DNA from 4 places in the Photorhabdus stackebrandtii genome. Region 3 is predicted to be linked to each of the others. Evidence: predicted binding sites of a transcription regulator. Region 3 holds the regulator's gene; each other region holds the start of a gene.
What was found. Region 3 encodes PurR, which represses purine synthesis genes. Its sites were predicted from a motif close to CANGCAAACGTTTGCNTG; they were not measured.

Region 1: purE (5-(carboxyamino)imidazole ribonucleotide mutase) is a predicted target of PurR. The motif match lies at 6,064-6,081, and genes of this name have one in related genera.
Region 2: carA (glutamine-hydrolyzing carbamoyl-phosphate synthase small subunit) is a predicted target of PurR. The motif match lies at 3,706-3,723, and genes of this name have one in related genera.
Region 4: guaB (IMP dehydrogenase) is a predicted target of PurR. The motif match lies at 3,007-3,024, and genes of this name have one in related genera.

What each region holds. Positions count from the first base shown of each region.
Region 1 covers NZ_PUJV01000012.1:117,969-125,385, forward strand. Annotated here, with positions in the region: gene C5470_RS12385 (LLM class flavin-dependent oxidoreductase) at 1-490, opposite strand, end outside; gene C5470_RS12390 (MFS transporter) at 549-1,823, opposite strand; gene C5470_RS12395 (outer membrane protein OmpK) at 1,879-2,766, opposite strand; gene C5470_RS12400 (riboflavin synthase subunit alpha) at 3,661-4,284, shown strand; gene purK (5-(carboxyamino)imidazole ribonucleotide synthase) at 4,387-5,454, opposite strand; gene purE (5-(carboxyamino)imidazole ribonucleotide mutase) at 5,451-5,981, opposite strand; gene lpxH (UDP-2,3-diacylglucosamine diphosphatase) at 6,128-6,850, opposite strand; gene ppiB (peptidylprolyl isomerase B) at 6,861-7,355, opposite strand.
Region 2 covers NZ_PUJV01000001.1:286,531-293,947, reverse strand. Annotated here, with positions in the region: gene carB (carbamoyl-phosphate synthase large subunit) at 1-2,309, opposite strand, end outside; gene carA (glutamine-hydrolyzing carbamoyl-phosphate synthase small subunit) at 2,325-3,482, opposite strand; gene dapB (4-hydroxy-tetrahydrodipicolinate reductase) at 3,917-4,738, opposite strand; gene ispH (4-hydroxy-3-methylbut-2-enyl diphosphate reductase) at 4,860-5,813, opposite strand; gene fkpB (FKBP-type peptidyl-prolyl cis-trans isomerase) at 5,794-6,264, opposite strand; gene lspA (signal peptidase II) at 6,397-6,900, opposite strand; gene ileS (isoleucine--tRNA ligase) at 6,900-7,417, opposite strand, start outside.
Region 3 covers NZ_PUJV01000003.1:42,999-50,415, forward strand. Annotated here, with positions in the region: gene C5470_RS03295 (riboflavin synthase subunit alpha) at 1-528, shown strand, start outside; gene C5470_RS03300 (CgnE/CgnB domain-containing protein) at 953-1,930, shown strand; gene cfa (cyclopropane fatty acyl phospholipid synthase) at 1,983-3,134, opposite strand; gene punC (purine nucleoside transporter PunC) at 3,433-4,632, opposite strand; gene punR (DNA-binding transcriptional activator PunR) at 4,781-5,689, shown strand; gene purR (HTH-type transcriptional repressor PurR) at 5,696-6,721, opposite strand; gene C5470_RS03325 (Grx4 family monothiol glutaredoxin) at 7,292-7,417, shown strand, end outside.
Region 4 covers NZ_PUJV01000005.1:50,597-58,013, forward strand. Annotated here, with positions in the region: gene guaA (glutamine-hydrolyzing GMP synthase) at 1-1,398, opposite strand, end outside; gene guaB (IMP dehydrogenase) at 1,477-2,943, opposite strand; gene xseA (exodeoxyribonuclease VII large subunit) at 3,116-4,489, shown strand; gene C5470_RS05845 (TonB-dependent receptor domain-containing protein) at 4,516-6,792, opposite strand; gene C5470_RS05850 (S9 family peptidase) at 6,921-7,417, opposite strand, start outside.

The DNA of each region.
Region 1 (7,417 bases), on a different contig from region 3:
CCTGCTTCTCGCACCAAAGCCGTTTGATCAATTGGGTCCATTCTTCAGTCATTGCATAACGCTGATCGTGATCTAAATCACTATCCCATTCTCCCATTTGTTCAAATTCATCTTTGAATGAACCGGAGACAATATTCAACCCGGCGCGTCCATGACTAATCTGATCCAATGTGGCGATCATCTTAGCTGCCACGGCAGGATTATGCAGCCCAGCATGCATGGTCGCGATAAGTTTGGCATGATGAGTCACTTCAGCGATACCAGCCATCATCGTGACGGATTCCAGCGAACAACCCCAATGTTCCGTTTCACCGCCGAAGCCACGCCATTTACTCATGGACATAATGAAATCCAGACCAATTTGATCAGCCAGAACAGCGGCTTCACGGTTTTGTTGATAAGAAGCATCCAGTGGTGGTGTATTTTTAGAAATAATCCACCCACCTTTGGCTATGGGCAGAAATACACCGAATTCTTTTTTTGCCATCATTAATTCCTTGTTTTTATGTTGTAAGGAATACCTTTTCAGGTCCATTTTGTTTTGTAATTCAGTTAAGCAAAGTACTGTTATCAGAGTGTTTCTTCACTATTTGTGAAGGTGGTTGCATCGTGAATGTGATAATCAGAATGGTAAGCACGGGTATAGCGATAATGAAGAATGCGGGTGTAAAACTGCCTGAATAATCTTTAATCGCTCCTACCAGGAAAGGGGCGAAACATGCAATAGTGGAGATCAGGTTCACCACTGAGAACAATTCCAGGTAAGGCTTACGCCCAAAATAATTGAACAATAATAGGCTGGATGCCAGAAAGGTCATGCCATAACCGATGCCAATACATAAAGTAAACAGGATTAAAAATGTCCATGAAGAGGCAGCGCTTAGTGCGATAAGACCACAGATAATTATCGACAGACTACCGATAAGAAGCTTTTTGGGATCGAGCCATTCACCAACAGCTCCTCCGGCAAATCTTGAAAATGCATTGATAAAAGCCAAAATACTGAGCGAAGAAGCTGCAACAGACTCACTGAATCCATTTTCGGTGATATGGGCTACAGCAAAACTGTTAACGGTTATTCCGCACAGTAAGAAAGAGGTATAGGCTGCCGCAATGGCATAAAATTGCCAGGTTTGCAGTGCCTGCCGGGCATTCCAGATTTCCTTGGTGCGATAGATGCTGGAAGGGGGTTGATCTTGTTGATTTTTACTGACTTGTTCAGCATGGGCATTTTCCTTTTTGCCTTCGCGCATCACTAAAATAGTCAACAGGCTGAGCAGGGTCAGTAATACCCCGGAAATTGCCCAGTGCATGCGCCAGCTTCCCCAGAATACTGTTGCCAGGAAATAGATCCATGGACCAAGCACACCCCCTAATCCACCAATGGTGAAATAGATACCAAAGGCCAGCGACTGTTTTTCAAAAAGCCGGCTAATGACATAAGTTCCGGGAACGGTAGCCATAAGGCTAAAACCGATCCCCAGCAGCGTTGTGCCGGTGAAATAGGCGGTGATACTGTGGGTGTTGTAGAGAATGTAAAAACCGGTGATGAAAATTAGCGTACCGATTAGCAAAGTGGCCCGGACACTCGTATGGCGAATAAGCATCGCCGGAAGGTAACTGGACAGCCCACATGACAGGCCAAGTAAAGTGAATCCCAAACCTGCGTCAGTCCAACTCCAGTGTAATTCCTTGATCATGCTGGGTAACACAACGCCCAATGAGGTAAATGTCGTTGCGGTGACCAAAAAATAAACCAGACCCAAAAGTATCAGCAGGAGCCACTGATAAGTACGTCCGAACCTGTCATGTTGAATGGGCATCTTGACTCCATAATGGATAAAGGTCATCAAAAATTTCTGATATTTTATTTCGGTATCAGAAAAAACTATATCGAATAAAGATCCCGTAGCTAAATTGATCCGTTCGATAATAAGGGGTATCTTTTATTTTGTATTTATTTTTTATTGGATTCAGGACGATGCCAGTCCATAAGTGGCCTGGTTGATTGCCTAGGAATTTTCCTAAATCATAGTGCAACTCAGGTTTGAAATCGATAGTTTTGGGTTGTCCATGTAAGCCTAATGTATAATCGAAAGTCCCGACAACCCGAAAATCACCGAAACGATTATTGAAGGGAATTCCATAATCAATATGAATTCGCTGATCGTTCCAGTTCCCTTTGGCGTTATTCTCAAAATAAAAAATTGTACGTAACCAGCTAATCCAGTCTGCTTGCCAGTCAATGCTGATACCTGGGAAGTAGTCGTAATCTATACCTTTGGTTTTAGCAACCCATTGAGCGAACAGAATATCTTTTAACGGCCCAAAAGAAATGTCATTACCAGTCACTTTACTAAAGCTTACTCTCGGTACAAGTTTATAATAATAGGTGCTTTTGTCACCTGTATAATCGTTTTGCAGTGAATTTTGCCAAATACTATAGATGTACATATCTCCGACACTGTAGTCACCGAAAGCCTCTAAAATTGGTGAGATCGTTTTTTTGGGATCGACCCGGTTTTCAAATTGCATATAAAGGCTGGTATCAATAGATTGAAAATTAACGAAATCACTTGCCTGAGCTTGATTGATTACCGGTAGTAATAACAATATTGAAGATAATTTTCTCTGTTTTAATCTGGTGCTGATCCAATACCGGGTCATTGCCAGATAAGCGGCACAAGAAAATGGAGTAAATAGCCCTAAAGTGAAAAAGAACGGTGAGCAGCTTTTAGGATTGTGGGCTTTCCCGGAAAATAACACGAGGGTTCCCCTTTTCATACGTTATCGGACTAATAATGGCGATAGCATTGATCTAATGAGACGGTTTTGTCAAAGGGAGATTTGATTTTATTGATGAATGGTGAACTGTGTAGAAAAATAAGATTATTCTAACTTTAGTTATTTTTTAGTATCGCTAATATATTGATTATTTAATTAGCTAAGGTTTTTTTATTTAACTTTATGTTCCAGATTTGAAAGAATATTGTTAATTAATTGTTGCATGTAAATGTTTATGTAATTGTGACTTAGATCACTGAATTTTATGATTTTATTTATATTTATAAATAGTCATAGAAATGACAACATTGAATTAATATTTTATATATCATAGTGGAATTAAGGCTAAATAACGTTTCATAATTCTGCTACACACATCCATCTTCAACCTATTGTTATATATAGAATGATGAGTGGTATAAGATGTAGCACTATTTTGGAATTTTATTTAGTAGTGAATTACAATTTAAATATTGTAAATTGCTATGTAAAATATTTTATAAATATATACGTATTATTTTGTTAATGTTTTATAAGATATGGTGTGTTATTATTTTAAAAATATATAAATACAATTTTTTAATTATTATTCTCATTAATTTAAATTATAGATCTTATTTGATATTTAATTGTTTATTTAACATTAAAATCTCATAAACTTAACACAGTTATTTGATATAATTAAAAATTACTATAATGAATAACGCATTAAGTTTTTAACCCTTGATGTTTTTATTATATTGAAATCATAAACATATAAATTTTTTTGAAATAAGTCGTGATAATGCCATTAATAACTCTTTACCAGGAGTATATTTCAAGATAGCATAAAAGTTATTATTTAATGGGTTTTTTACTTAATATAACGGGGTAATTATGTATACTGGAATTGTGCAAGGAAAAGAAACAGTATTATCTCTTGATAAAAGAAATGGATTTAGCACATTGGCTATAAGTAATATTAACCATTTCTTTGACGATGTTTTTGTGGGCGCGAGTGTTGCTATTAATGGCACATGCTTGACTGTGACGCAATTTAAAAATGATATTGTTTCTTTTGATATTTCAGATTTTACTTCTGACGTGACCACATTAAAATTTTTAGATGTGGGAGATAAAGTTAATATTGAAAGATCACATCAAATGCATAAAGAAAATGGCGGGCATAGTCTATATGGGCATATTGAGGGAGTAGCAAAAGTCGTTGATTTTATCGAAACTGGAGAAACCTATCAATTAATTATTAGTATTCCTGAAGATAATATCAAATATTTTTTTCATAAAGGTTTTATTGGTCTTCATGGTTGTAGTTTAACAATAAATGGCATAAATGAAGAAAATAAAATCATAGAATTGAATTTAATTCCGGAAACATTAAGGTTGACTAATCTTGGTAATATTAAAATTGGCGATTTACTGAATTATGAAATAGATCAAACAACAAGAACTATTGTAGATACTGTATCCAGAGCTATTAATGCTAATAAATTAATGCAATAATCAAAGGAATATAAAAGAATTCGGAAAGAGTGGGAATGTGGAGCGGTAAATTATTTTATTTTCGCTTCCACATTTAACTCAGGGCTATTAGATGATAAGCAGCTAATTTAATTTTTCCTGCACCCACTCCAGACCGCTCTGATACTCAGGTGGCAGCATTGGGATTAGTTTTTGCAACGTATTTTTTAATTCATTTTTATTTGAATGAGAAAGATTAAGGTGACCAACCTTACGCGCCGGACGAACTTCTTTCTCATACCAATGCAAGTGTACTAATGGCAAACTGAGCCATTGGTTATTTACCTCTGTGCCAATCAGATTAACCATGACTGAGGGCGCAGTAACTTCTGGGTAAGGCATAGGTAAATCCAGAATAGCGCGAAGGTGTAATTCAAATTGGCTGATGGAAGCACCGTTTTGAGTCCAGTGACCACTATTGTGAACCCGTGGCGCCAGCTCATTAATCAGTAAATGATCATCGACGATAAAACACTCCATTGCCATTACGCCGACATATTTCAGCTCATGCATAATGGCTGACAACATGTTCTGGGCCTGCTGTTGTAAATGGCAGTTTTCCTGAGGAAAGGCAATACTGGCCCGCAGAATGCCATCTTGATGCAGATTGTGAGTCAATGGATAGAACACACAATCACCACTTTCATTGCGTGCACCTACCAATGACACTTCACCAGAGAAAGGAATCGCTTGTTCGGCAATACATTCACCATAAATATCGGTCGGTAACGCTGTTTCATCTCCGGGGTGGATGCGCCATTGTCCACGGCCATCGTAACCGCCGATACGGCGTTTAACGATGACGAAATGGCCGAGTTTTGCAAATAGTTGTGGCCATTGGCGGATATCAGACAGTAAGTGCCACGGAGCAGTTGCAAGCCCAAGGCTATCTATTAATTGCTTTTGTGGCAGACGATCTGCCAGACGGGGAAAAATATCCCGATTAGCAAAAGCCTTATGGCGGGCGAGTTCTTGGGTGAGGGCGGTTTCCGGCCAGCGCTCAATTTCGGCGGTGATAACACTATTTTGGTAAGGAACAGCTTCGGGTTCTGCATCCAGGCCAACCGGATAAACCATGATACCTAAAGGTTCACCCGCCTGACGTAACATCCGGCCGAGCTGACCATTACCTAATACACAAACTGGCTTCATGCTTCCTCCCGTGGATCGGGATTATCGAGTACATCCTGAGTTTGTGTTTCACGCCAACAGGTAAGGTGTTTCAGCAAATCTTTATCATGACGGGCCAGAATCTGTGCTGCCAGCAGAGCTGCGTTTGCCGCGCCGGCTTTCCCAATTGCAAGTGTGCCGACGGGAATGCCTCTTGGCATTTGTACGATTGAATAGAGGCTGTCTACACCATTAAGTGCCGCACTTTGTACGGGTACGCCTAGGATCGGCACCAGTGTTTTCGCTGCCAGCATTCCGGGTAAATGGGCAGCACCACCTGCGCCAGCGATAATGACATCAAAACCATTTTGTTCAGCCTGTTCGGCAAAACTGAATAGTTTATCTGGTGTACGATGGGCAGAAACAATTTCAACATGGAAGGGGACATTAAGGGAGGTGAGAATATCCGCCGCGTGCTGCATAGTCGCCCAGTCGCTTTTAGACCCCATAACGATGGCAATTTTGGCGTTGTGTTGAGTTGTTCCTGCTGAATCAGGCCGGGCAGTCATAAATCAAATGCTCCTGTGTTTTAACGTCCACCAGAACGAAAATAGCGCTTTAAAGCGGCGAATCATATCATGCTCATAAGCTAAGGAAAACGATTGCGTTGATTTATCCTTCGTTATGATACTTGGATATGAGTATCTCTCATTAATCAGAATGGGAAGAAGATAAGATCAGTTGATTCGCCCGTTACTTTGAACATTGATCCTTGGTGATGCCATGCACCAAGCACACCGCGGTAAACTATTTTGTTATGCAAAGGAATTTCATGTACAGCAGGACGGTGAGTATGCCCATGTATTATCCAGTCAGCTTGGTACTGCTCAAAAACATCAATAACGGCTTGCTGATTGACATCCATAATTGCTTCGGATTTTCTGTTGTTAACAGATTGGCTGTTTGCTCGCATTTTTTCGGCGATTTTCTGGCGGATAAACAGAGGTAATAATAAAAACAGGCGCTGGATCCACGGGGTATGTACCCGTTTACGATATTGTTGATAACCTTCGTCATCAGTGCACAAAGTATCTCCGTGTAAGATAAGCACCCGCTTACCATACAGTTCCACTATTTTTTCCTGTGGTAACAGTATCATTCCGCTTTCTTCAGCAAAGCGGGAACCGATAAGAAAATCACGATTACCATGGATAAAATAACAAGTAATGCCTTGTTTTTTTAGTGTTTTTAATGCGGTGGCAATTTCATAGTGGAGAGGATTGTGATCATCATCGCCAATCCAGTAATCGAACAGATCACCGAGAATATAGAGACTATCCGCCTGAATAGCATCCTCACGCAGAAAGCGTAGAAAACCGGCAGTGATTGCCGGTTCGTGTTCGCTGAGATGTAAATCTGCGATAAAAAGTGTGCACATACGTAGTAAATTACTCGCTGACGGTCACTTTTTCGATGATAACGTCTTCGCGTGGTACGTCTTGGTGCATGCCGCTGCGGCCGGTAGATACGCTTTTGATTTTATCAACAACATCCATACCTTCGACCACTTCTGCAAATACGCAGTAACCCCAGCCATCAGGACGCTCAGAACGGAAGTTCAGGAAATCATTATCAACAACATTGACGAAGAACTGTGCAGTCGCGGAGTGTGGATCATTGGTACGTGCCATAGCCAGAGTGCCACGATTGTTTTTCAGACCATTATTGGCTTCGTTTTTGATAGCCGCGTCAGTCGATTTTTGTTTCATACCAGGTTCAAACCCACCACCTTGAATCATGAAACCGTTAATAACACGGTGGAAGATAGTGTTATCGTAGAAGTTATTGCGGCAGTAGTTCAAGAAATTTTCAACAGTTACAGGAGCTTTGTCAGCGAAAGTATTAATTACGATATCGCCAAAATTGGTATGGAAAGTCACCATAATTGAAATCCTAATAATAGTTTTGATTAACCCGGTTTAGGGCATTTGGACCAGGCGGCTTT
Region 2 (7,417 bases), on a different contig from region 3:
CCGTCACAGATAGCATCAACATCCACTTCTATGGCATCATCAAGGAAACAATCAAGCAGTACCGGGGCATCATTAGATACACTGACCGCCGTCTGGAAATAACGGCGCAAGTCAGCTTCGTCATATACAATTTCCATCGCACGGCCACCCAGAACATATGATGGGCGAACCACCAGCGGATAACCCAACGCATTCCCTTTCTCAACCGCTCGTTCAATCGTCGCCACAGTGGCATTTTCTGGTTGTTTCAGGCCGAGACGATTGACCGCCTGTTTGAAACGCTCACGATCTTCTGCACGATCAATCGCATCCGGGCTGGTACCAATAATAGGCACACCTGCGGTTTCCAGCTCACGGGCCAATTTCAACGGAGTCTGCCCGCCATATTGAACAATCACCCCTTTTGGCTGCTCAACACGCACAATTTCAAGCACATCTTCCAAAGTAACCGGTTCGAAATAGAGGCGATCCGAAGTATCGTAATCTGTTGAAACTGTTTCCGGGTTACAGTTCACCATAATGGTTTCATAACCATCTTCACGCAGTGCCAGTGATGCATGAACACAGCAGTAGTCAAACTCGATCCCTTGTCCAATACGATTAGGACCACCGCCCAACACCATGATTTTCGGCTTGTCACTATTCGGATTGGCTTCACACTCATCTTCATAAGTGGAATACATGTACGCGGTATCAGTCGCAAATTCTGCCGCACAGGTATCAACCCGTTTGTAAACCGGATACAGATTATATTTGTGACGCAGTTTGCGGATCTCTTTTTCCGCCACACCGACCAGTTGCGCCAGACGTGCGTCAGCAAAACCTTTGCGTTTCAAATGACGCAGGAAATCGACAGTCAGGCTGTTAATTCCCTGTTCAGCTACTTGCTCTTCCAGTCGCACCAATTCTTCAATTTGCACCAAGAACCAGCGGTCAATATCAGTCAGATTGAAAACACCGTCAACCGACATACCGGCGCGGAAAGCATCGGCGATATACCAAATACGCTCCGCACCAGCATCTTTCAATTCACGGCGTATTTTGGTCAATGCTTGTGGATCATCCAGACTAACTTTCGGATCAAAGCCAGTTGCTCCCACTTCCAAACCACGCAACGCTTTTTGCATGGATTCTTGCTGAGTACGGCCAATCGCCATCACCTCACCAACAGATTTCATCTGAGTCGTCAGGCGATCATTGGCGCCGGCAAATTTCTCGAAATTGAAACGAGGAATTTTAGTCACTACGTAATCAATAGAAGGTTCAAAGGAAGCTGGCGTGCGACCACCAGTGATATCATTCATCAGTTCATCAAGGGTATAACCTACCGCCAGCTTGGCGGCAATTTTAGCAATCGGGAAACCTGTCGCTTTCGAAGCCAATGCCGAAGAGCGGGAAACGCGCGGGTTCATTTCGATGATAACTAAACGGCCATTTTTCGGGTTCACCGCAAACTGAACGTTAGAGCCGCCGGTTTCCACACCGATTTCACGCAGTACCGCCATCGAAGCGTTACGCATGATTTGGTATTCTTTATCTGTCAGGGTTTGGGCCGGTGCAACAGTGATGGAATCGCCAGTGTGAATCCCCATGGCATCGAAGTTTTCAATCGAACAGACGATGATGCAGTTATCATTTTTATCACGCACCACCTCCATTTCATACTCTTTCCAGCCAATCAGCGATTCATCAATCAATAGCTCATTGGTCGGCGAAAGATCCAAACCACGCTCACAAATTTCTTCAAATTCTTCGCGGTTATAGGCAATCCCCCCCCCACTTCCTCCCATAGTAAAGGAAGGACGGATAATACAAGGAAAACCAACTTTATCTGCAACGGCCAGCGCTTCTTCCATTGAATGGGCGATACCTGAACGCGGGGTTTCCAAGCCTATCTTTTTCATTGCCATATCGAAACGACGACGATCTTCCGCTTTGTCAATCGCATCTGCGGTAGCACCAATCATAGTCACGCCAAATTCTTTCAAAACCCCCTGGCGTTCCAGTTCCAACGCACAGTTCAGCGCAGTTTGTCCACCCATGGTTGGCAAAACTGCATCAGGACGCTCTTTTTCAATAATTTTACGTACCACTTCCCAGTGGATCGGCTCAATATAAGTAGCATCCGCCATTTCTGGATCAGTCATGATGGTGGCAGGGTTTGAGTTCACCAACACAACACGATAACCTTCTTCCCGTAACGCTTTGCAAGCCTGTGCACCTGAGTAATCGAATTCACACGCCTGGCCGATAACAATTGGACCAGCACCCAAGATCAGGATACTTTTAATATCAGTACGTTTTGCCATTTTATTCTCTCCCGATTACTTGGTGTTATGACGATTATTTTGCTGACAGTGCTGTTTAATCAGCTCGATAAAGTGATCGAACAATGACGACGTTTCATGTGGGCCAGGGCTAGCTTCCGGATGCCCCTGAAAGCTGAATGCCGGTTTATCTGTGCGATGAATTCCTTGCAACGTACCATCAAACAGGGATTTATGGGTCACACGCAGATTGGCCGGCAATGACTTTTCATCTACAGCAAAACCGTGGTTCTGTGCGGTAATCATCACAATATTACGATCAAGATCTTTTACCGGATGGTTAGCTCCGTGATGGCCAAATTTCATTTTCATTGTTTCGGCACCACTCGCCAATGCCAGCAATTGGTGCCCAAGGCAAATACCAAAGATTGGAATATTTGTCTCAAGGAGAGTTTTAATTGTTTCAATCGCATAGCCACAAGGTGCCGGATCGCCCGGGCCATTGGACAAGAAAATACCATCTGGATTCAGCTTCAATACATCCTCAGCCGGTGTCTGAGCGGGAACCACTGTCAGGCGACAGCCACGATCTACCAGCATCCGCAAAATATTGCGTTTTGCACCAAAATCGTAAGCAACAACATGATAAGGCAGCTCTTGCTTCTCTTCCGGTAATCCATCTGCCAGAGTCCAACTTCCCTGTAACCACGGATAAACCTGCTCCGTTGTCACCTCTTTTGCTAAATCCATCCCTTCCAGCCCTGGGAACGCTTGTGCTTTTTCTAGTGCAACCTGAGCGTTAATCTGCTTACCTGCTATAATACAACCATTCTGTGAACCTTTTTCCCTTAACAAGCGGGTCAGTTTACGGGTATCGATATCCACTATCGCAACAATATTATGGCGTTTAAGGTAATCAGAAAGCGTTTCTTCGCTACGGAAGTTACTGGTCAATAACGGCAGATCACGAATTACCAGCCCCTGGGCCTGAACTTTTAGTGATTCTTTATCGGCTGAGTTAACACCGACATTACCAATATGGGGATAAGTAAGAGTGACAATTTGGCGGGAATAGGAAGGGTCTGTGAGAATTTCTTGATATCCGGTCATTGAGGTATTGAAAACCACTTCCCCAACTGCCGCCCCTTCAGCACCTATGGCGCGACCGTGGAATTGGGTTCCGTCTTCCAGAACCAATATAGCTGACTTAATCAAAACACCCTCCAGAGAATAATAAATCACAATTAGTGCATATTAATTCAGATTTGTTCGTCAAAATCAATGCCAAAGCTGCTTTTTAGGCAAAATTTTGGCAAATTGCGCGCATTCTAATGATGAGAGGAATAGTTGTCTACAAAAAATGTTACTTTTATTATTTTTTTGCGTACTTAACTGGATAAATTGATAAAACAAGACCAAAAACAGAAACAAAGTTAGTTTAGAAAACGTTTACCAGCATAGAAGATTTAATTTTCAAATGAAGAATTGAAAATAACCATAAAAAAGAGAAAAAAACCGAAAAGCAAGGGTGAAAAAGAGATAAAAACAAACAAAATCAACGAAAAATTAATTAAATCACATAAAATAACCAAAAATCGCATAATATAAAATTTAATTATGCGATATCAGTTAGTTATAAAAATAGAATATCAAAGAAAATCAAGATTCAAAACATCTTTCATATCAAAAAGACCACTGTTTTTACCACTTAGCCACAATGCCGCCCTTACCGCCCCATTTGCAAATGTCATCCGGCTGGAAGCCTTATGAGTTATCTCAACTCTCTCACCAATATCTGCAAATATAGCGGTATGTTCACCCACGATATCTCCGGCACGGATAGTCGCAAAACCAATACTTTTCGGATCACGTTCACCGGTATAGCCTTCACGGGCATAAACAGCACACTCTTTAAGATTCCGTCCTAAAGCATGGGCAATAGATTCTCCCATCGCTAACGCCGTTCCTGATGGTGCATCCACTTTATGGCGGTGATGTGCTTCGATAATCTCGATATCAGTATACTCACCCATTACTTTCGCCGCTTTTTCCAGTAACTTAAGCACCAGATTCACACCAACACTGAAATTTGCAGCAAATACTATCGGGATATCCACGGAAGCATCTTTAATCGCCTGCTTACCTTCATCATCAAAGCCTGTGGTACCGATAACCATCGCTTTACCGTTCTGACGACAGATTTCAAGATGGGCAAGCGTTCCTTCTGGGCGGGTAAAATCGATAATGACATCAAAATTATCAACAACATTTTTCAGGTCATCACAAACAGTAACGCCTGTATTACCGATACCCGCCAATTCTCCGGCATCCACGCCAATCAGAGAAGAGCCTGAGCGTTCTAAAGCTGCACCAAGAGCGACGCCACTCAATTGATGGATAGCCTGTATTAACTGACGCCCCATACGCCCACCAGCACCAACAATCGCAACACGAATTTCTGTATCAGCCATAAACCCTCACTGTGAATTAATCCCTTTCCTGATTTAGCACAAGCGATCAGTCAGATAAGTATCTTAAATCAATAGATTATGAGCAATCTCACTCTTAATCTGGCGCAGTACTTTAAATTACTTAACTAATCTGTTTAACTTCAACACGTAACTCTTTCGGCACTTCGAAAACAATATTCTCTTCCCTGCCATGTAATTCCTCGACAGAATCAGCACCAAGATTTTTCAGGCGTTCAATGACTTGCTGAACTAAGATATCCGGCGCCGAAGCTCCCGCAGTCACGCCAACCAGAGAAACACCCGTTATCCACTCTTTTTTAATATCATCAGCAGAATCTATCAAATAAGCAGGTTTACCAACACGTTGGGCTAACTCTGCAAGGCGGTTAGAGTTAGATGAATTCTTCGAACCAACAACCAATACAACATCAGCATCAGATGCCAGATCCCGTACCGCTTCCTGACGGTTAGTCGTCGCATAGCAGATATCATCTTTACGGGGACCGACAATGTTGGGGAATCGCTCATTAAGCGCATCAATCACTTCTGAGGTATCATCAACAGATAACGTTGTTTGAGTCATAAAACACAAGTTATCTTCATCTTTGACTTTCAGATTCCATACATCTTGGGGTGATTCAACCAGATACATTCCACCATCAGCATTATTGTACTGACCCATTGTCCCTTCAACTTCCGGATGCCCAGCGTGACCAATAAGAATAGCTTCTTTGCCTTTGCGACTGGCTCTGGCTACTTCCATATGGACTTTAGTTACCAAAGGACAAGTCGCATCGAACAGCATCGTCAAATTGCGAGAACGTGCTTCTGCACGGATCGCCTGTGAAACACCATGAGCAGAAAAAATCAGAATCGCATCATCGGGTACTTCTGCGATTTCTTCAATAAAGATAGCGCCCCGCTTACGCAGGTTATCCACAACATAGCGGTTATGTACAACCTCATGGCGAACATAGATCGGTGCACCATATAATTCCAGAGCACGTTCTACAATACTGATGGCCCGGTCAACGCCGGCACAAAAACCACGAGGGTTAGCCAGCAATATCTGCATGATTTTTCTCCAACTGAGGATCAATTTTCAACACTTCAATCTCAAATGTGATGTTCTGATCGGCTAACGGGTGATTAAAATCAACAGTGACGGACTCCTCTGCCACTTCTTTTACGATGCCTGGCATTTCACTGCCATTCATTGCCGTAAATAACATTATAGTTCCAATTTCAGGAATACCCGTTTCAGCAAAATCACGCGGAGTAAAATATTGAATCAGATCAGGATTCGGTTTACCAAATACCGCCCCACCAGCCAGAGTAAATGTGCGTTTATCTCCCTCTTTCAGACCAGTAAGCTGCTGTTCCAAAGGAGCAGAAAGGGTTCCATCACCTAAACGGAATAATGCAGGTTTACCCTGATGGTGGGAGGAATCGGCAGTAGAACCATCTTGCAGTTTTAATGTGAAATGCAGTAAAACCGCACTATCTGCATGCACCTGCTTTGACATATTGCTTAGAACCTATTTTATTTGCCTATTTTATTTGCCGTTTTTTGTCGTAAAAAGTGAACCTGAGCACTGTCAAGTTCACTATTCATTCACAAGAACGACTTGGACAATAACGCCTAGTAAAATAGGCTTTTATCCCGCTTTAATTGTCTTTTCATCCGGGCTTAAAAAGCTATCAATGATAACCAATGCGGCCCCGATGCATATCGCCATATCGGCGATATTAAAGGTTGGAAAGTGCCAGTCACCGACATAAAAATCAATAAAATCGATGACAAAACCATGGACCAACCGGTCAAATAGATTACCCAATGCTCCACCAATAATCAGGGCATAAGCGATATTACTCAGTTTCTTCTTTGCACTGGAACGATACATCATCACCATCAATACGACTGAAATAGCAACGGCAATTAATGCAAACAACCAACGCTGCCAGCCGTCTTTATCCGCAAGGAAACTGAAAGCCGCCCCCAGATTCTGGGCATAAGTCAGGTTGAAATAAGGTATTAATGGAACGGATTCATACAGATAAAAGTGCTTCAGCACTAACTGTTTACTACCCAGATCCAGAATCAATACCACGACAACTAACCAAAGCCAGCGAAGGCCAGTGGAACAAATGGGTCTATTCATCAGGCAAATTTACGCTCTTCACCGTTACCGGCAACATTAGTTACACAGCGGCCACAAAGTTCTGCGTGCTCCGCCACCAATCCCACATCTTTAGCGTAATGCCAGCAACGAGGACATTTTTCACCATCCGCTTTACGGAAAGCAACTTTCAGGCTGTCGATTTCGCTTTGCTGCGCATCGTCACCCGCCTGTTCATAAGCCGCAACAGAAACCTGAGATGTCAGCAGAACAAAACGCAATTCATCTCCCAGGTTGTTCAATTTATCAGCCAGTTCATTATTTGCATACAGAGTGACGGCGGCTTCCAAAGAGCTGCGGATGTGTTTATCAGCACGTGCCTGCTCCAGCACTTTGTTGACTTCACCACGAACAGCCAGTAAATCAGCCCAGAAAGCATCATTCATTTGTTCGCCGGCGGCCAGACCAAACAAGCTGTCATACCACTCTTCGGTAAAGACATACTGAGCGCGTTTACCAGGCAATTCATTCCAGACTTCATCCGCTGTGAAGGAGAGAA
Region 3 (7,417 bases):
AATAACGGTTGTTGTCTGACGGTAACCAAAATAGAAGGCGATGAGATCAGTTTCGATTTAATGAAAGAAACTTTACGCTTGACCAATCTTGGTGATTTACAGGTAGGGGATTATGTAAATCTGGAGCGGGCCGCTAAATTTGGTGATGAAATTGGTGGGCATTTGATGTCCGGCCATATTATTACTGTTGCTGAGATAGCTAAAATTTTCACTTCAGAAAATAATCATCAAATATGGTTCCGGGTCCACAATAAGCAATTGATGAAATATATTCTTCATAAAGGGTTTATCGGCATTGATGGGATTAGCCTGACGATTGGTGATGTAGTGAATAATCGTTTTTGTGTCCACCTTATTCCTGAAACACTGGAGCGTACAACATTGGGCAAAAAACGTCTTGGTCATAAAGTGAATATTGAGATTGATTCACAGACTCAGGCGCTTGTCGATACAGTGGAGCGCGTCCTTGCTCAGAAAGAGCGGGAACAAGTTATCTTTCAGCCTCCAGTCACTGTTATTGGCGAATAATCAATAAATAAGAAGCGATAGGAGGGTTTTCTTGTCGCTTCCGAACAAAATTAACTTGTATACCAACAAGGCTCGCTGAGCCTGTTAATAATCCTTTTGTGATTTACATCTCAGTATCTTGCGTATTGTGTTACTTAATATGGTTATCATTGTTACTATTGTGTTAATGTGCTTTTTCGTAAAGTGCAGGTTAACCTTACAATTATATTTTTGAGACTATCTTATGGAAAACGCGATTGAGTTAGATGAATGGCTTGAAGAACCTACACATGATGATGCTGTTGAAATGATGAATGCACAAGCTGTTGTACCTTTCGGTACAGCACTTTGGCCTTAATGGTTCCCTATAATAGAGCCCTTAGTGGTTCTCTATAATTTAAGTAAGGGGGTTTCCCCTTACTTAAAGATAAATAGGATTGCTCTCATGGATAAAAGTTTTGAAAATATGTATCGTTGTTTATCATATCACCCTGCAATTTCGGATAAAGTAAGACATGGTGAATGTATAAAGATATTTATTGGATCTGATACTGAGCATAGCGATATTGCACAAAAGTTGCATGGGTACAAAAAGAATTTTAATGTAAAATCTGATTTCGCTTTTTTAGAAGAAACATCAGCAGACGATGTAAAACAAAAAATATCCGATTGCGATTTATTTATTTTTCTTTACGCATCATCAACATTAAAGAACGCATCTCCACAAGGGCCAGAATATTTAATCAAAATAAGAAAATTTATTACTGAATCGTGGAAGAAATCAGTACTGTTTAAAGATTATGGCCCTCATTTTATTGAGGCATTCAGCGAATCACAAACATCAATAACAGAAAGAAACAAAAAATTGATTGAACTATCAAGCCGATCACAGAAGATTCAATATACAGATAATCAAGGAAGCTCAATTGTAGGTTATTTGGATAGAGACCATCAGTGGACATCCATTGATGGTAATGGAAATCTTGATGTTATTCCTGGGGAAATTGCGAGTCATATAAAGAACCTTAGCGGTAGGGTTAGTTTTAGTGGCACTTTTTTGAGTACTGCGCCATTCGCCATAAAATATGGAGTTGTCAATGATATGATGACGATAAATATAAAAGAGGGTGAAATCATTGGGTTTGATTGTGATAATGTGGAATTTAATAGAGATTTTAATTTATATCTAAACCATAATCACGGAAATCGAATCGTTGAAGAATTTGGTATTGGCACCAATACGGGAGTGAAAGCACTTTACGGCAGAAATGCGGGTTTTGAAGAACGTCATCCTGGTTTACATCTTGGCTTGGGAGGTGGTGTAAAGGGAAGTCATCATTTAGATTTGATATTTTCTGGTGGAAAAATAGCATTTGATCAAACGACCTTTTTTGATAATGGCTATGTTGGTTCTTTTCGTTAGTGAAAAATACATTTATAAGCTACAGTGGGAACCTACTGTAGCTTTTGGTTAATTACCGGGCTACCCGTAACCCGCCTTCAATACCTTTTGGGCTGAACATGATTTGCCATAATTGAATATCGCGCGCACGAAATGCACCTGCACTGGCATTCAGGTAATAGCTAAACATGCGTTTAAATGTTGGACTATAGTTATCTTGTATCTCCGGCCAACGGGCAATAAATCTTTCATGCCAGGCCATCAGTGTGCGATCATAATCGGCACCAAAATTATGCCAATCTTCCATAACAAAACGGCTTTTGCTGGTGTGTGCTATTTGTTCAAGAGAAGGCACGCAGCCATTAGGAAAAATATATTTGCTGATCCACGGGTCAGCGCTGACTTTGCTTTTGTTGGAGCCGATGGTGTGTAGCAGGAATAAACCATCAGGTTTCAGGTTTCTTTGAACAACGTCGAAGTAGGTCAAATAATTTTTAGGCCCGACGTGTTCAAACATACCAACAGAAACAATTCTGTCAAATTGCTGATGTAAATCCCGATAGTCTTTTAGAATAATGTTTACGTCCAGATCTGCACATTGTTTCTGTGCGTATTTCTGTTGTTCAGCCGAAACGGTTACTCCGGTTACGAAAACACCATAGTTTTTTGCAGCATAAATTGATAGCCCACCCCAACCACACCCAATATCCAGCAGAGTCATACCTGGAGAGAGTTCTAATTTCTCGCAGATGAGCTTCAATTTATCAAGTTGAGCCTGTTCTAATGTTTCTGCTTGTTTCCAATATCCGCAGGAATATTGCATATAAGGGTCAAGCATGCGGGTAAAAAGATCATTGCCTAAATCATAATGTTTATGACCGACAATCCATGATCGTTTTGGAGTTTGTAAATTACGTAAGCGGGTTATTGCGATTTTCAGTGTATCTTTGAAATTACTGGGAATTTTATTTTCTAATCCAGCACGTAAAATGCGATAAAAGAAAATATCTAACCGCTCACAATCCCACCAGCCATCCATATAACTTTCACCTAATCCCATTGAACCCTGTTGTAAAACTCTTTTATAGAAATCAGGGTTTTTTACCTGGATATCATAGGGATTGTGACCATTAATCTGAACCCCTGCTTCTTGTAGCATTTCATTGGCAATTCGCTGCCAGAAATTAGTGACGATTTTTTGGTTTTCAATGTGCGATGAACTCATATACTCTCCAAGGTTAGGGTGATGGAATATTGAGGGGGGTTCGTTTTAGCTAACAAAGCAGAATGCGAGGGAGCAAAATGCAAAAAGTAGCAAAGAATTAAAGCGAGAAACCCTAAAAATGACTAATCCATAAACTTAATCGGGGCCATCATTGCTCCTGAAAACCTCAAATTCAGGTTATTTATAATAAGGAGCTTGTATGAGTATAAAAGCGGAAAGTTGTTTCATCAATTAATAAATAAAGACTGTAATTAATTGATAATTAACAGTCTTTATTGAAGTAATGATTTGATTAATATCAGGAATGTTTTTCAACAGATTGAATACAGCTATCAGCTTTTTTTTTCCACTGTATAAAATATCCTAATGCCATCAGAATAACGGTAGAAGCCATGACAGTGGTTGTCGATATAAGCGGATTGTTAATAAATGCTGAAACAATCAGGCTGGCAATAAAACAGAGCCCTAATTGGAGCGTGTTTTGCAATGCGGCGGCTTTTCCACTGTCTTGTGGGTAAGCGGATAAAGCATTAGCGACTGCAATTGGATATGAAGCACCATTCATAGCGGCCATAAAACAGAAAGGGACCAGAATCGTGAACATAGTTGGTTCGCTGAATTTTGCGATTAAATACAGCACAATCATGCTGACAGCATAGCCAACCAACAGATAAGGGAAAACAACTTCACTTCTTATTTTGGTCAAGATACTGCGGCACCCATAACCACCGGCCATAAAGGCTAATGTTTGTGGCACGTAACTCAAACCGATGTCGTTTGGGCTATAGCCCATATTACCGAGAATAAAAGGTGAACCTGTTAGCCAGGCGAAAAAACCAGCGCTGCATGATGCAAATATCAGGACGTTGCCACTGAACACCGGCGATTTTAGTAACGTAAAGAAAGATACATGGCTTTTCTGCGTTTCAGTCTCACTCTTTTTTTTGCGGTTTTCTTGCAGAAATAGAGTAGGCAACAGCAGTAATAATGTAATTGCCAGTAATACCAGGAAAATGATGCGCCAGCCGCCATGTTGTAACAGCCAGGCCCCTATCAAAGGCGCCAGGGCGGGGGAAAGTGCGACCAGGGGCATGATCGTGGCAAAAACGCGTTTGGTATGGTTGGCATCATAACGATCAATAACTAATGCTTGCCATGAAACCGCGGCTGAACAAACACCTATGGCTTGGATAAAACGCAAAACTAAAAGTTGCGTGGCGTCTGTTATCCAAAGCATACCCAGACAGCCAACAGAAAACATTGATAACCCGGTGATAATAATAGGCTTTCTTCCAAAGCGATCTGAAAGAGGCCCCCACAAAAGTTGAGCAAAGGCAAAACCTGCAAGAAAGATGCTCAGGCTGGCACTGATTGCTCCCGCCGATGTGCCCAATTCTTGTTGCATAGGGCCGAATGCCGGTAGATACATATCAATAGCCAGATAACCCAGCATACTCAAGCCTGCAAGGTAGAACATGAACTGACTTGAGTTTTTCATTTGATTACTCTCTTTGGATATCATGATTGAAATAACTTGCTGTGAATAGGTAGATAAGAATATTTGTACATATTCTATATGCCGTGATTTTTACTTGTGAAACGGTAATATTTGGATAATGCTATGAAAAAAATTGAAAGGTAAAATTATGTGGTCAGAATATTCACTTGAAGTTGTGGATGCTGTTGCCAGAACGGGAAGTTTTAGTGCTGCTGCAACGGAACTTCACCGCGTCCCTTCTGCGATCAGTTATACCGTAAGGCAGCTGGAAGAGTGGCTTGCCGTCCCGTTGTTTGAACGTCGTCATCGGGATGTGGAATTAACTGAATCAGGCAGTATTTTTATCAAAGAGGCTCGCGCTGTTATCAAAAAAATGATTGACACGCGTCATCAGTGCCAACAGGTTGCAAATGGCTGGAGAGGGCAGTTCAGTATTGCGATTGACCGGGTTGTTAAACCAGAACGCAGTCGTCAGCTTATTCTTGATTTTTATCACCATTTTCCTGATATAGAGCTGTTTATTCATCAGGAAGTATTCAATGGTGTATGGGACGCGCTGGTGGATGGCCGGGTTGATGTTGCAATTGGGGCCACCCGGGTAGCGCCGGTAGGGGAAAGGTACAGTTTCAGGGATATGGGGTTTATGCCCTGGCTGTGTGTCGTCAGTACGGGTCATGCTTTAACTCAGCTGACGGGTCTACTGTCTGATGATCAAATGCGACCTTATCCTAGCTTGTGTCTTGAGGATACATCCCGCAATTTACCGAAGCGTGATACCTGGACTCTGGATAATCAGCGCAGGCTGGTGGTACCTGATTGGGAGTCTGGTCTGGCTTGTCTGAATGAGGGTTTATGTGTGGGAATGGTCCCGAAGCATAGGGCAATGCCACTGATCCGGCAGAAGAAACTGGAAGCATTGGAATTAGAGCAGCCTTTGCCAGATAGCCCATGTTGTTTGACATGGGTGCAAAATAGCCATTCTCCGGCATTAAGTTGGCTTCTTGGTTATCTCGGCGATAGTGAAACTCTTAATGCTGAATGGCTTCAGGATGAATAGGGAGGATTAACGGCGATAGTCGATAAATGGGCCATCTGTGACAGAACGCCGTTCAACCAAACGTGGATGTACTTCAATAGTTTGTGCATCTTCACGTTTACTGACTATTCTGTCCAGTAACATAGAAAATGCCATTTGCCCCAGACGTTCTTTTGGCTGATGGATAGTTGTCAATGCTGGAGAGAAATAGCGGGCGTTGCGTATATTGTCGTAACCGATCACAGAAATATCCTGTGGGACGCGTAATCCTAATTCATCAGCAGCACAAATAGCCCCCATTGCCATCACATCGCCACCACAGAAAACTGCGGTCGGACGCTGTTTTTGATTCAGAATTTGATGCATGGCTTTGTAGCCCGATTCTGGTTCAAAATCCCCTTGAACAATCCACTCTTCTCTGATTGGAATACTGGCTTCTTTTAATGCTTTTAAGAACCCCTGATGACGGCCACCACCGGTGTTTCGTGCTAAGGGACCAGGGATCGCACCAATATCACGATGACCACGCTCAATAAGATAGCGACCAGCCAGATAACCGCCGTGGAATGCGTTATCAATAATAGTATCAGTGAAATCACCTCTGGCTTGTCCCCAATCCATGACGACCATGGGAATATGGCGATAATCTTCCAACATTCCCAACAACTGTTCCGGGTATTCTGAACACATCACCAGCAATCCATCCACCCGTTTTTGTGCCAGCATGGCCAGATAGGCTTTCTGTTTATCAATGTTATTGTGTGAGTTACACAAAATCAGCGTATAGCCTTTGCTATAACAACTGTTTTCAACGGCTTCAATGACTTCAGCAAAATAGGGGGCTTCGCTGGATGTTGCCAGTAATCCGATCGATTTTGTATGGTTAACTTTCAGACTGCGAGCAACGGCACTGGGTGAATAACTCAATTCTTTGATAGCAGCCCAAACGGCGGCCTTGGTATCTTCGGCGACGAAACGGGTTTTATTAATAACATGGGATACGGTAGTGGTTGAAACGCCAGCGTGTTTAGCCACATCTTTGATCGTTGCCATGAGATGAAAGACTCCTGACCTTTTGGTCTAAATTTAAAACTCTTTGTTAATTGTTTGCCAGTATCTTTATACATTAGGGTGTCTGCTGGCAATAAATTAGCGATAAATCCTGAATTTTGTCTGATCTGGCTCAAAAGTGAAAGCAATAATCAATGTTATAAAATACAGGGTAATCGCTATTTTATGTTTTTTCCTTAATGTTAAGGATAATTAACCATGTTAACTGAATGGTATTTGTGGTTATAGACTTCTATTCTGAGGGGGATCGATGAATACCGATTTGAAGCTTGGCTTATTTACTGCGGTGAGCACGTTGGTGATGATTGCCATTTTTGCCGCTGTTTGCGTGATCTTTGCCTGATGTTTTGAATTGATTAGGTGATGTAAAAATTGGGTTTTATATTGAAAGGAAAGAGGGCAGGCAGCTTCAATGGCTTATCTGCCCTTTGAATATAACAGTCAAAAAGAGACCATCTGTTCAAGGATAAGAAAATATCAGGATGCATATTAGTGAAAGAAAATGGTATTCTCCGCCAATATTGTGACGATGTTGGTTTAAAGGAAATAAAAATGACGACTATTGATAAGATTGAGCGCCAAATTAAAGAGAACCCGATTCTGCTGTATATGAAAGGCTCTCCTAAATTACCAAATTGTGGATTTTCTGCACAGGCTGTTCAGGCTTTATCTGCATGT
Region 4 (7,417 bases), on a different contig from region 3:
ATATTTACGGCCATCCCCCATAACACCCACAGAACGAACCGGCAGGAATACAGTAAATGCCTGGCTTACCTTATTGTATAAATCAGCTTTGTGCAGTTCTTCAATAAAGATAGCATCCGCACGACGCAGCAGATCACAGTACTCTTTCTTCACTTCACCCAAGACACGAACCCCCAGACCAGGACCTGGGAATGGATGGCGGTTCAGCATGTCATAAGGCAATCCCAGCTCCAGGCCAATCTTGCGAACTTCATCTTTGAACAACTCTTTCAGAGGTTCCACCAGACCCAGTTTCATCTCTTCCGGCAAACCACCTACGTTATGGTGAGATTTGATGACGTGTGCTTTACCTGTCGCAGAGGCCGCTGATTCAATCACATCCGGGTAAATAGTGCCCTGTGCCAACCATTTAACCTGAGTCTGTTTACTTGCCTCTTGATCAAACACTTCAATAAACACACGGCCAATGGTTTTGCGTTTTTCTTCCGGATCATTGATGCCAGCCAATGCAGTAAGGAAGCGATCTTCTGCAGGAACATGGACGATATTCAGCCCAAATTTACCGGCAAACATTTCCATCACTTGATCGGCTTCATTCAAACGCAGTAAACCGTTATCGACAAATACACAAGTCAAGCGTTTACCAATTGCACGATGCAGTAATAACGCGGTAACAGAGGAATCAACACCACCGGACAACCCCAAAATAACGTGATCATCACCAATCTGTTCACGCAGACGTATAACCGCATCTTCAATAATAGAAGCCGGAGTCCACAGAGCTTCACATTGGCAAATATCCAATACAAAACGTTCCAGTATGCGTTGCCCTTGATGGGTATGGGTGACTTCCGGATGGAACTGTACACCATAAAAACGTTTTTCTTCATTCGCGATAATGGCAAACGGGCAGGTATCAGTGCTGGCAATAGTGATAAAATCCGCCGGGATTGCAGTGACTTTATCACCATGACTCATCCATACATCCAGTAACGGTTTACCCTGCTCATTCAACGAATCCTGGATACCACGAAGCAATGCACTTTCCGCTTTAATTTCAACCTGAGCATAACCAAATTCACGTTCAGTAGAACTTTCTACCTGACCACCGCATTGCATCGACATAGTTTGCATGCCATAGCAGACACCCAGTACAGGAATATTGGCATCAAAAACATATTCAGGTGCACGCGGACTTCCCTGCTCCGTAGTACTTTCCGGGCCACCAGAAAGAATAATACCGCTTGGGTTAAATTCGCGGATTTGTTCTTCCGTTACATCCCATGCCCAAAGTTCACAGTAAACTCCGATTTCACGGATCCGGCGAGCAATCAACTGAGTATATTGCGAACCAAAATCAAGGATAAGAATACGGTGCTGATGGATATTTGTTGTCATGTGCGGCGAATTCCAAAAAACAAGTGAATAAGAACTAAGAAGATAGGTGGCTCCTACAGGAGCCACAATAAATATGAATTACAGACCTAACCGGTAGTTTGGCGACTCTTTGGTAATGGTAACATCGTGAACGTGGCTTTCCTGAATACCCGCACCACTAATGCGAACAAATTCGGCTTTGGTTCTCAATTCATCAATAGTTGCACAGCCGGTCAGCCCCATACAGGAACGCAGGCCTCCCATTTGCTGATGGATAATGTTTTTCAGCAACCCCTTATAGGCAACACGCCCCTCAATGCCTTCCGGTACCAGTTTGTCTGCGGCATTATCAGTTTGGAAATAGCGATCGGAAGAACCTTTAGACATCGCGCCCAGAGAACCCATTCCACGATAAGATTTAAATGAACGCCCCTGGAACAACTCGATTTCTCCTGGGGATTCTTCCGTTCCTGCCAACATGGAACCGACCATGACACAGGAGGCCCCTGCGGCAATCGCTTTTGCAATATCACCGGAGAAACGAATACCACCATCAGCAATAACCGGAATACCTGTGCCTTCCAGCGCTTCAACTGCATCAGAAATAGCGGTAATTTGCGGCACACCGACACCCGTCACAATACGGGTAGTACATATAGAACCAGGGCCAATTCCGACTTTAACCGCATTGACTCCAGCCGCTACCAACGCTTTTGCACCTTCTCCCGTCGCCACGTTACCGCCAATAATCTGTAGATTTGGGTATTTAGCGCGGGTTTCACGAATACGCAGCAATACACCTTCAGAATGACCGTGTGATGAATCAATCAGCAGAACATCAATACCCGCGGCAACCAACGCATCAACGCGCTCTTCATTACCGGCACCCGCACCAACTGCGGCCCCAACGCGTAAACGTCCATGCTTATCCTTACAGGCATTAGGTTTACGTTCCGCTTTCTGGAAATCCTTAACCGTGATCATGCCAAGCAGGTGAAAGTCTTCATCAACCACCAGCGCTTTCTCAACTCGTTTTTCGTGCATTTTCTGCAACACAACATCACGGGCTTCACCTTCTTTTACCGTTACCAGACGCTCTTTGGGTGTCATTACCGCAGTAACCGGCTGATCCAGATCGGTAACGAAACGTACGTCACGACCCGTAATAATACCAACCAACTCATTTCCTTCCGTTACAACAGGATAGCCAGCAAAACCATTACGCTCTGTCAGTGCCTGAACTTCACGCAGCGTTGTCTTAGGAGCCACCGTGACGGGATTTGTCACAACACCACTCTCATGTTTTTTCACCCGGCTAACTTCTTCTGCCTGGCGCTCAATAGACATATTTTTATGAATAAAACCAATTCCGCCTTCCTGAGCCAGCGCGATAGCCAAGCCGGATTCAGTTACGGTATCCATCGCCGCAGACAGCATAGGAACATTCAGACGAATAGTGGAAGTCAGTCGAGTAGACAGATCAGCAGTGTTAGGCAGAACAGAAGAGTGGGCAGGAATTAACAAAACATCGTCAAAGGTTAAAGCTTCTTTTTTAATTCGTAACATAAGCAATATCTCACCAGGCTGCGGACAATTTAAGGAATAAAATATTGCCGCGGCATTATACAGAACGTAATCGGTTGCCTCCAGCATTTTATTAAAAAATTTCTTGCTTACTTCATAACGGACGTTAGTATCGGTGAATTAAACCCTTGTTTTGGAATTTGATCTGGCTCACATGTCACTACCTTCTAACACTGGAATTTTTTCTGTCAGTCGCCTCAATCAGACTGTCCGTCAACTGCTCGAAATGGAAATGGGCAGAATTTGGCTAAGTGCTGAAATATCGAATTTTTCTCAACCCTCCTCCGGCCACTGGTATTTCACCCTGAAAGATGAGCGCGCTCAGGTGCGGGCCGCAATGTTTCGCAGTAGTAATCAACGGGTGACATTCAAGCCACAAAATGGTCAGCAGGTTTTAGTTCGCGCGGCGATTACGCTTTATGAACCCAGGGGGGACTATCAGCTTATTGTTGAAAGTATGCAACCCGCCGGTGATGGCCTGTTACAGCAACAGTTTGAATTATTGAAACAGAAACTCAGTGACGAAGGATTATTTGATCAGAGTCATAAGAAACCTCTTCCCTCTCCTGCTCAACAATTAGGGGTGATTACATCAACCAATGGCGCTGCCCTGCATGATATTCTGAATATTTTGCAGCGCCGTGATCCATCACTGCCAATTATTATTTATCCGACAGCCGTTCAAGGGACAGAAGCACCGTTACAGATTATTCGGGCAATCGAATTAGCTAATGAAAGGCAGGAATGTGATGTATTGATCGTCGGCCGCGGTGGTGGCTCATTAGAAGATTTATGGAGTTTCAATGATGAACGTGTCGCCAGAGCAATTTTTCACAGTGATATTCCGATAGTCAGTGCAGTAGGCCATGAAACGGATGTTACCATTGCTGATTTCGTGGCAGATTTGCGGGCCCCGACACCATCAGCGGCCGCTGAATTGGTCAGCCGTAATCAGCTCGAATTGTTACGTCAAATCCAGTCGCAACAACAGCGACTGGAAATGGCGATGGATTACTTTTTTGCACAAAAACAACAGGTTTTCAGCCTGCTATCTCACCGTTTACAACAACAACACCCTCATTTACGGCTGGCTCGTCAGCAAAACTTACTGCTCAGTTTACGCCAGCGACTGGCTGATAGCCTGCAACGGCATTTGCGGAAAAACGATCTAACTTATGAGAAATTGCAACAACGCCTCTGGTATTCAGAACCCAGTCAGCAGATCCGCCAGTATAGCCAACAAATTCAGCAACAAGATTTTCGGCTAAAACAAGCGATCGAACGACAAATCAGCCGTTCCAGAGAAAAATTTGCCGTTTCCTGCTCACGAATGGAAGCCGTCAGCCCACTGGCAACACTGGCCCGTGGTTACAACATCAGCGAAACCCCTGATGGAAAATTACTGAAACAAACCAAACAAGTCCATGTTGGTGATGCTTTGATAACCCGGTTACAAGATGGATGGATTGAGAGTGAAGTAATTAAAATTAAGAAAGAACGTAAAAAACGACCAGCAAGTCAGAAATAGTGGCATTCCTTGCCACTTATTTTATATCAGAAACGGATTTCTGCTCCTGCAATATAAGTACGCCCTCTGGCTGTTTGCATAGACGAAGTTTGCTCAATCATTAATGGAGACGAATTTGCGCGATTAAGTGCTTCCGAATAATTTTTGTTTGCCAAGTTCTGCACTGAAAACTTCAACAGTACGTTTTTATTTATCTGATAATCGCTATAAAGATCGATTATCGTTGGTATTTTTGGCTCTTTTTGCAATATAACCCGCCCGTCATCATCAATATTATATTGATCTGGGTCCATCCTATGAGAATCACCAGTATATTTAACAATCGCACCAACACGGACTTTCTCATCAAATAAACGGACACCGGTATCCAGAGTCATAAAACTATCAGGCAATTGTGACACAGGATCAGCACCAAAATGCGCTGTAGCGGCAGAAGTTGGCTGATGCGTTTTTTGCCGGCTATAAGCCAATTTGCTATAAAACATACCCGCATCATAATCAGCAGCAACTTCATACCCGCTTACTTTTACCGGCGTCAGACTATTGTGATAGATATACATTTTGATGTTAGGATCGACTTTGTCGTAGTCTGTTGAACTATCAGCTCTACATGTTTTCCTATTGCCACAGATAATCCAGATATCACTGAGAATATAATCTTTTATTTTAGATTGATACCAGGCAGCTTTCAGGCGGAAAGTATCCCCTTTTACAATCAAGTCTGGGCGGAAACTGTTAAAGCCAATTTGATAAGTGTCTGATGTCTCTCCCTTCAAAAATGGGTTCATGGATCCACCACCTTCATTACTATAGAAAGTTTCCTGAATATTTGGCGCTCTCATTGAACGGGCATAACTGACGAATGGCTGGAATTCAGGAATAATTTCTGCTGAGAGTAAAACACCTGGATTAAATCCATGTTCTTTCAAATCCAGTTCAGTTTCTCCCTGCGGGAAACAAGGGATCCGCAGATCACAAGCCGGTTTTTGACCTTTGACACTGTAGTTCATATAATTAAACGAAATGTCTGCCTGATAAATTCCACGACTAATTTTCAGCCCGCCATAAATACTGGTAATATCTTGTTTACCACTTGGTGCAAAAACATTATTTTCTTTTGCTTCACTATTCGTTTTTTCATATTTTTTCCTTTCTTCTTCATCTTGACCTTTACCAGAATAAACACTATCCGTTGCCTTGCTATATTCGGTTCTCATCAATTTACTGCCGAATGTTAGTTTAAAATCTGTATTACCACAGCCAAAATGGCTGATATTACTGATATCTATTGCATCTGATTTGTTTTTAGCATTGCTATTCAGCAACCTATAAAGTGAATCACCTTCGTAGCGTTGAGTCCCCTCACTGGTGCTGGCCAGTAATTTTATATCAACCCATTCGCTGAATGGTGTGTAATTGTATTTTAGGTAAATATCCCGACTATCAATATGACGGCGGGTAAATTTATTATGATAATTCCGCCCACTGAGCTCCATATTATGAAAGTCGCTCGGTTTAATATTTATTTTAATTAATTGCGAATTGGGTTTTTGCTTAAATGATTCATTTGTAGCAAACTCATCGCTTAATACTCCATCGCCATTCTTATAATGAGCATCAATTGAATGTCCGCTGACAGCCAGCATAACACCTATTGAACCTTCAGAACTGAAAGCCGATGTTTTACCCGCAACTGCTATCATGCCATTATGACCAATGCCATTATTGCCATAAGTTGCTTTTGTGCGTACTCCCAACGGATTCCCCGCAAATATCACATCATCTACACCAATTGTGCGGAAATTAGCACTACCCACTAATGCATTAACGCTATCTGAACCATCAGATTGACCACGGTTAACATCAACTCCCACAATAAAATTAGGATCAATTATTGCACCAAATTGGTTATAAGTAGTACCGTGAGCTGGACTGGTCGGCGATGTTCCGTAAAAACTCTGGCTAACACCATCAACCATCATATTGACTCGGCCAAAGCCACTTAATCCGCGAATATTCACACTCACCGTTCCCTGCCCAGGATCTATTTGCGTATAGGTTCCCGGCATACTGCGCAATATACTATCCACTGACTGAAGTTTAGTATCTTCGCCTTTAGAACTGTAAGAGCCGGGTTTTTCCATTGCCCGCACTTCAGCATTATCCTGTGAGCCTGAAACCTTAAGGCTACTGAATTTCAGCACCTTATCTGATTTCCCCTCTTGCTTTTCCTCACCATACGCAAGTCCTTGAAGCCCAATAAAAACAACGCTGGCCCCTGCTATTTTTGTCATTATTTTCATTTCAATCATCCCAATTGCATACAAATAAATATTTGCTTACATCCCGTTTTCAAAAAAACAATAGAAATATTTAGCACTGATAAATAATTATCAGTGCTTTTAATAGAAACTTATATTTATAATTTATTTCAGTTATCTTTTAATTGTGGAAAATACTTGTTAGCATCATCCAGCATCAAAATAAAACTGTAATCCAGTGCAGTATCTTTCAGTCGGTTAAAGCGGCCTGATTTACCTCCATGCCCGGCACTCATATTAGTTTCCAATAATAAAACAGAGTCACCTTTTTTCATATCCCGTAATTTTGCTACCCATTTAGTCGGTTCCCAATATTGAACCTGTGAATCATGAAATCCACTTGTGATTAATAAGTTTGGATAGCGCTGATGCTTTATATTGTCATACGGGCTATATGATTTAATCCGAAGATAATCTTCTTTATTTTCCGGGTTACCCCACTCTTCATATTCTCCTACTGTCAATGGAATAGAAGGATCAAGCATGGTGGTAACCGCATCAACAAATGGCACCTGAGCAACCACACCACGATATAATTCCGGAGCCTGATTAATCACCGTACCCATCAGCAAACCACCGGCACTGCCTCCCATAGCATAAACCCGTT